DNA from 3 places in the Roseburia rectibacter genome. Region 1 is predicted to be linked to each of the others. Evidence: a T-box and tRNA genes for the amino acid it is inferred to sense, from the RefSeq annotation. Region 1 holds a T-box; the other regions hold tRNA genes.

Region 1 (2,273 bases):
AGTCAGGTTTCGAGGGAATGAGATATTCTATCTCCAACACAGCAGAGTATGGTGATTATATTACAGGACCGAAGATCATCACAGAAGATACAAAGAAGGCAATGAAACAGATCCTTTCCGATATTCAGGATGGTACATTTGCAAAAGACTTCTTACTGGATATGTCTCCGGCAGGACGTCAGGTTCACTTCAAAGCTATGAGAAAGAAAGCTGCAGAGCATCCATCAGAGCAGGTTGGTAAAGAGATCCGTAAACTGTATAGCTGGAACAATGAAGAAGATAAATTAATCAACAACTAATTTTGAATCGATTGAAAGAGTCATCACATAGTTACTGTTTGTGGTGGCTCTTTTTTGTTTCAATACTTGACAAAAACAGGGTATATGATAAAATAAATCATGTTGTGAATAAAATACATCAGACTTTGATAAGGAATAGTAAGAATTTTTTGCTTTCTCAGAGAGCTGCCGGATGCTGTGAGGCAGTAAAGTGAAATTCCCAACTCACCTTTGAGTCCTTTTGCCCAAGCTGCCAGTTACAGTGAGTAAGCAAAAGCGTGTTGTCCGCGTTAAGGATCATAAGAGCGTATTTTTATTTTCTATGAAATCATAAGAATACGAATTAGAGTGGTACCACGGAGTAAGACAGACTTCGTCTCTAAAGATATTTTTATTTGAAAATGTCTTCCGAGACGAAGTTTTTTTTCGCAAAACAAGGAGGAAAATCCTCTGCTCGTCAGAGGAAAATTTTACATGGTAAAATTGCATTTTCCTTCGGAAAACAAGGAGGAAAATCCTCTGCTCCTGCAAAGGCAGTCGCATTTTGCTCCGCAAAACAAGGAGGAAAATCCTCTGCTCGTCAGAGGACTCGCATTTTCCTTCGGAAAACAAGGAGGATTATATGTCAGAACTTTACAATCACAAAGTCGTAGAGAAAAAATGGCAGAAAGTCTGGGATGATAATAAGGCTTTTGCTGCGACAGACGACTACAGCAAACCAAAATATTACGCATTGGTAGAATTTCCGTATCCGTCAGGACAGGGACTTCATGTAGGTCATCCGAGACCTTATACAGCACTTGATATTGTTGCAAGAAAGCGCAGAATGCAGGGCTATAACGTACTTTATCCGATGGGATGGGACGCATTCGGACTTCCGACTGAGAACTATGCGATCAAAAATAAGATTCATCCGAAGATCGTAACTGAAAACAATGTAAAACGTTTCAAAGAGCAGCTTCATTCTTTAGGCTATTCATTCGACTGGGACAGAGAGATCAACACTACAGATCCGAGTTATTACAAATGGACACAGTGGATTTTCTTAAAACTGTTTAAAGCAGGACTTGCTTACAAAAAAGAGATGCCGATCAACTGGTGTACTTCCTGTAAAGTAGGCCTGGCAAACGAGGAAGTTGTGAACGGTGTCTGCGAGCGTTGTGGTGCTCCGGTTGTCCGCAAGGTAAAGAGCGAGTGGATGTTAAAGATCACTGATTATGCTGAGAAACTGTTAGAGGGCTTAAATGATGTAGATTATATCGAGCGTGTCAAGGTTTCCCAGAAAAACTGGATCGGTAAATCACAGGGTGCAGAGGTAGATTTTGCGATCGCCGGAAAAGAGGACAAACTTCGTGTTTATACGACACGTTGTGATACATTATTTGGTGCTACTTACATGGTTGTATCCCCGGAGCATCCGATCATTGATAAATATAAAGACGAGTTAAAGAACTGGGATGCGATTGCTGCATACCGTGAGGAAGCTGCAAAGAAATCCGATTTTGAACGTTCAGAACTTGCAAAAGATAAGACGGGTGTGGAGATTGACGGTCTTATGGCAGTCAATCCGGTAACCGGAAAGGAAATCCCGATCTGGATTTCCGATTATGTATTAATGTCTTACGGAACAGGCGCGATCATGGCAGTACCGGCACATGATGAGAGAGACTGGGAATTTGCCAAAAAGTTCAATATTCCAATGGTACAGGTTGTTGCAAAAAATGGTGAGGAAGTTGACATCAACGAAGCGGCATTTACAGATGTTGCAACCGGTGTTCTGATCAATTCTGAGTTCTTAAACGGACTGGAAGTAAAAGATGCAAAGGCAAAAATGATTGCGTTTTTAGAGGAAAAAGGTATTGGTACAGCAAAGACCAACTATAAATTAAGAGACTGGGTATTCTCACGTCAGCGTTACTGGGGTGAGCCGATTCCGATCGTTCACTGTGATAAATGTGGTTATGTGCCGATCGATGAGAGTGAACTGCCATTGAT
Region 2 (2,273 bases), 770 kb from region 1:
AGCAATCATTTTTCCATCCTTTGTTTTCCGCCTTCTGTGCCACATTGGTATCTATTATAAATGATTTCCTCCTAAATGCAAATAGCGCGGCAGTTTTTCTGCCGCGCCACTTATACCTTGCTGTCTTATTTTGTGATCTTTACTGATTTCGCCTCACTCCATGAGCCGTTTACTCTGTTGTCATCCTCGTCCACACGATATGCTCTGACACGCACATAATATTTTTTTCCTTTTGTCAGCTTTTTCAGAGTAACCTTTGTTGTCTTTGCGTTTGCCTTTTTGACTTTCACGCCCTTTTTAAACTTCTTGTCCGTGGAATACTGGATCTCATATCCCTTTGCATTGCTTACTTTGTTATATGTAACCTGTGCTTTCTTTCCTTTCACATTGGAAAGTTTGGAAATTTTGGTTTTTTTGACTGTGGTAATCTTTAAGTTTACCACACCCATATTGTTCACACCGGTGTTTTTCAGTTTTGTCGGATCCCAGCTATCTTTATATGCTTCACTGCCTGCAATTTCAATATAGTAAGTACCGCTCTTTAATGTAACCTCTTTGGAACATGCAGAAGAATAATAATTTTCTGCAATATTCATACGCTCTAATACATTATGGTTCGAACGGTATAACGTCACACCTGTGTTGCTGCTGATACATTCTATGGAAGCAGGATCATGGCAAATGCCAGTACCATTCCAAGAACATACGTTTTTATTTTCTTCATATAGCTTTTCTCCTTTTCCTCTTTATTTCTTCAGTGTAAAGAAACATATACAAATTTTTTTTAGCATAATCTTATCGCATATTCTCTATGAAAAAGGTACTATTTTCACGGTTTTAATTTTTTCAAAAAAAAGAAGCATCGAATCCTCAATGCTTCTTTCACCCTAACATATAAAAATGCAGGAGATGGGACTTGAACCCACACGATATTGCTACCACAGGCACCTGAAGCCTGCGCGTCTGCCAATTCCGCCACTCCTGCAAACCCGTCAATCAAAGAAATCTTTGATGCGGAAGATGGGACTTGAACCCACACGTTCGCAATGAACACAAGATCCTTAGTCTTGCTCGTCTGCCAATTCCGACACTTCCGCGTATCAATCACTCTCTCGCGACGACTCATTTATAATAACAGAGAAAAACAAATATGTCAACAGTTTTTTTGATATTTTTTTAATTTTATTTATTTTTTTAATTTTTGGAACTGTTTTGATTATTTAGATATTGAAAGACAGCCCTTACAGGAACTGTCTCTCAAACATCTCTGCCTTCATCGGTTTTCCAAAATAGAATCCCTGAATCAGTTGAACCTTTGATCCCATCAGCGCATCTAACTGTTCTTTTGTCTCCACGCCCTCTACACAGACATTCACATGAATCGCAGTTGCCAGTTCTCCGACCATTTTTACAAATGCGTTGGAGAAATCATCTTTTCCAATATCAATGATAAAACAGCGGTCGATCTTTATGACATCGATCGGCATCTCCCTGATATGATTTAAAGAAGAATAGCCTGTACCAAAATCATCCAGCGCAACACGTACTCCAAGATGTCTGATATCTGCAAGTATCCGTTTCATCCGGCTCATATCATTGACCGCAAGACTCTCTGTTACTTCTAAGGTAAGGTTCTGCGGTGTGATCCTTGTCTCCTCGATCACATGTGCGATCCGCTCTACGATATCGTTCTGTAAAAGCTGTACAACAGAGAGATTAACATTCACTTTGTACTCCGGATGCCCCATATCATTCCAGTATTTACAATGGATACACGCTTCACGCAAAACAAATTCGCCGATCGGGTTGATCAGTCCTAAATATTCCGCAAGCGGGATAAAATCTGTCGGCGGTATCAATCCAAGTTCCCCTGAATTCCAGCGTATCAGTGCTTCTGCACCGGCACATGGATTTCCTTCTTTTGTGATATTTACGATTGGCTGGAAATATACTTCAAATTCGCTGAATGCATTTCTCGTTGCATTGCGCATATTCTTTTCAAGATCAAGCCGCTTGTAAGAGGTAGACTCAACATTGTCATCATAAAACTCTATACGGTTCTTTCCTGCACACTTTGCAGAATAAAGGGCAATATCTGCTTTTTTGATCAGTTCTTCCACCGTGTCCCCATCTGCCGGGAAACGCACAACTCCCATACTCATCGTACAGTAATAATCTGTTCCTTTTAACATCCACGGTTTTGTAAATAACGATTTGATCTCATCTAAGATCTGCTGAAGCATTGCCATATGATGATGTGCCAGTATGATGAT
Region 3 (2,273 bases), 1.4 Mb from region 1:
GATGATAAAAGGAGTTTTTGCGGTTCTGGCATCGTATCTTCTGATTGCGACAACAACGATCGAAAAAATCTGCTTCGCACTTGAGATATGTCGTCTGCCAAAAGTCATTGTGATGCAGGTATGGCTGATTTACCGGTATATTTCTGTATTGCTGGCAGAAACACAGCGGGTGGTGCAGGCATATGAACTTAGGGCACCGGGACAGAAAGGCATTCATTTTAAGGTGTGGGGATCTCTGATGGGACAGATGCTGATCCGAAGCATGGACAGGGCAGAGTTGATTTATGAAAGTATGTGTCTGCGCGGGTTTCAGGGAATATTTGGACTGAAAAAAGAGATACGGTTTTGTATGAAAGACGCAGTGTATCTTGTTTTATGGATCGCGGTGTTTACTATATTGCGATGTTTTGCGGTTGGACAACTGGTGGGAACTTTGTTTTAGATGGTAAAGAGAAACTGTTTTGTGACAGATGAAAGAGAGAGGAAAATATGGGACAGATTAATATAGAGGTAACGCATCTGAATTTTTCCTATGAAAAAGAAAATCCTATTTTGAAAGATATATCATTTGCAGCGGATGGGCAGGCGTCGATTGGCGTTGTCGGTGCAAACGGGGCAGGAAAGTCAACACTTTTAAAATTACTTGTCGGTTTGTATTCTCCGGATTCAGGCAGCATCAGTATCGGGAATGTACCGTTACAAAAAGAGACATTAGCTCAGATTAGAAAAATGGCTGGATATGTGTTTCAGGATTCTGAAAATCAGCTTTTTATGCCGAATGTATATGAGGATGTGGCATTTGCACCACAGAATTATGGTCTGTCAGAAGATGAGGTTGCATACAGGACAAAAATGGCACTTGCCGAGGTACACATTGAACATCTTGCGAATAAACCGATCCATAAACTGTCAGGAGGAGAGAAAAAGTTAGCGGCAATCGCAACCATCCTTTCCATGAAACCGGATATTATACTGATGGATGAACCGTCGGCGGCACTTGATCCGAAAAACCGCAGAAATCTGATCCGGGTATTGAATGAGTTTTCCTATCTGAAAATCGTGGCCTCACATGATCTGGATTTTGTATGGGATACCTGTGACAGAACGATTTTACTGTCGGAGGGCAGAATTGTGTGTGATGGGGCAACAAAGGAGATTTTAAGCGACAGGGAGTTGTTAGAGGCACATGGACTGGAGCTGCCATTGTCTTTGTATCGAAGATGTATTTAAAATGGCTGTAATCGCTACTCGCACAGTATGTGTGAACAGTAGCCGTTTCTGATTTAGAGGGAGAAATGTGAGGAAAAAATGCTTGCAATTTTGCGAGTGCTAATATATAATGGCAAAGTGGTTTGCGGGTGTGGCGGAATTGGCAGACGCGCTAGATTTAGGTTCTAGTGTCCCCGACGTGCAGGTTCAAGTCCTGTCACCCGCATGAATAAAAAATAGCCGGAAAGCTAAGATTTTGCAGTAAAATCAAGGCTTTCCGGCTATTGTTTTGTTCTGAAACAAGTCAATAATATGGAAAATGTAAAAGAAATTACAAAATTTATAATAAATTTAAAAAATATTGAGATAAATTGTGCAATATGGTAAAATAATAGAAAGGAATTTTCAAAAATCTGTATAGAAAAATCTATATACATCATATTTGTGAACTCCGATATTACAGCAGGGAAGCGGGAGGAAAGATTTATGAACAATGTAAAAGTACAGACAAAGCTGGCAATCGTAATGTTAGCGACGATAGTGGCACTGGTATTGTGTGCCGTTATTTCATCGGAGAGCATGAAGCAGCTCCAGAGCAAAGCATTAGAGACGATGGAAGCAGATGAGCGGGAGTCTTATGATGAACAGATTAAACAGCAGGTAGATAATGTGGTCTCACTTTGTCAGACGATTTATGATCAGTATCAGGCTGGTGTGTATACCGAGGAAGAAGCTAAGAAGTTAGCGGCAGATGAGATCAGACAGCTTCGTTATGGAGATGGCGGATATTTCTGGGTTGACCAGTATGACGGAACTAATGTGGTGCTTTTAGGAAATGATACAGAAGGCACCAACCGTATGGAGACGAAAGATGCCAATGGATATCAGATGGTTAAAGAGATCATCCGTGTCGGACAGGAGGCAGATGGAGGATATACAGATTATGTATTCCCGAAAGAAGGCGAGACTGAACCTTCTCCGAAACGTTCCTACAGTAAAGCATTTGAACCGTTTGAATGGGTGATTGGAACCGGTAATTACACAGACTATATCGATGATAAGGT

The links. A T-box is a leader RNA that pairs with one kind of tRNA and senses whether it is charged. The one in region 1 lies ahead of leuS (leucine--tRNA ligase), so its partner is inferred to be a tRNA-Leu.
Region 2: it has a tRNA-Leu gene. The T-box ahead of leuS (leucine--tRNA ligase) is inferred to sense a tRNA for this amino acid. The anticodon was not compared.
Region 3: it has a tRNA-Leu gene. The T-box ahead of leuS (leucine--tRNA ligase) is inferred to sense a tRNA for this amino acid. The anticodon was not compared.

Annotation. Positions count from the first base shown of each region.
Region 1 is NZ_CP092473.1:2,271,721-2,273,993, reverse strand. It holds gene ilvC (ketol-acid reductoisomerase) at 1-299, shown strand, start outside; T-box leader at 416-662, shown strand; gene leuS (leucine--tRNA ligase) at 901-2,273, shown strand, end outside.
Region 2 is NZ_CP092473.1:1,504,737-1,507,009, reverse strand. It holds gene H8S51_RS07145 (nucleotidyltransferase family protein) at 1-9, opposite strand, end outside; gene H8S51_RS07140 (fibronectin type III domain-containing protein) at 126-635, opposite strand; tRNA gene H8S51_RS07135 (tRNA-Leu) at 902-985, opposite strand; tRNA gene H8S51_RS07130 (tRNA-Leu) at 1,013-1,097, opposite strand; gene H8S51_RS07125 (sensor domain-containing phosphodiesterase) at 1,242-2,273, opposite strand, start outside.
Region 3 is NZ_CP092473.1:911,048-913,320, forward strand. It holds gene cbiQ (cobalt ECF transporter T component CbiQ) at 1-442, shown strand, start outside; gene H8S51_RS04370 (energy-coupling factor ABC transporter ATP-binding protein) at 490-1,230, shown strand; tRNA gene H8S51_RS04375 (tRNA-Leu) at 1,355-1,435, shown strand; gene H8S51_RS04380 (methyl-accepting chemotaxis protein) at 1,696-2,273, shown strand, end outside.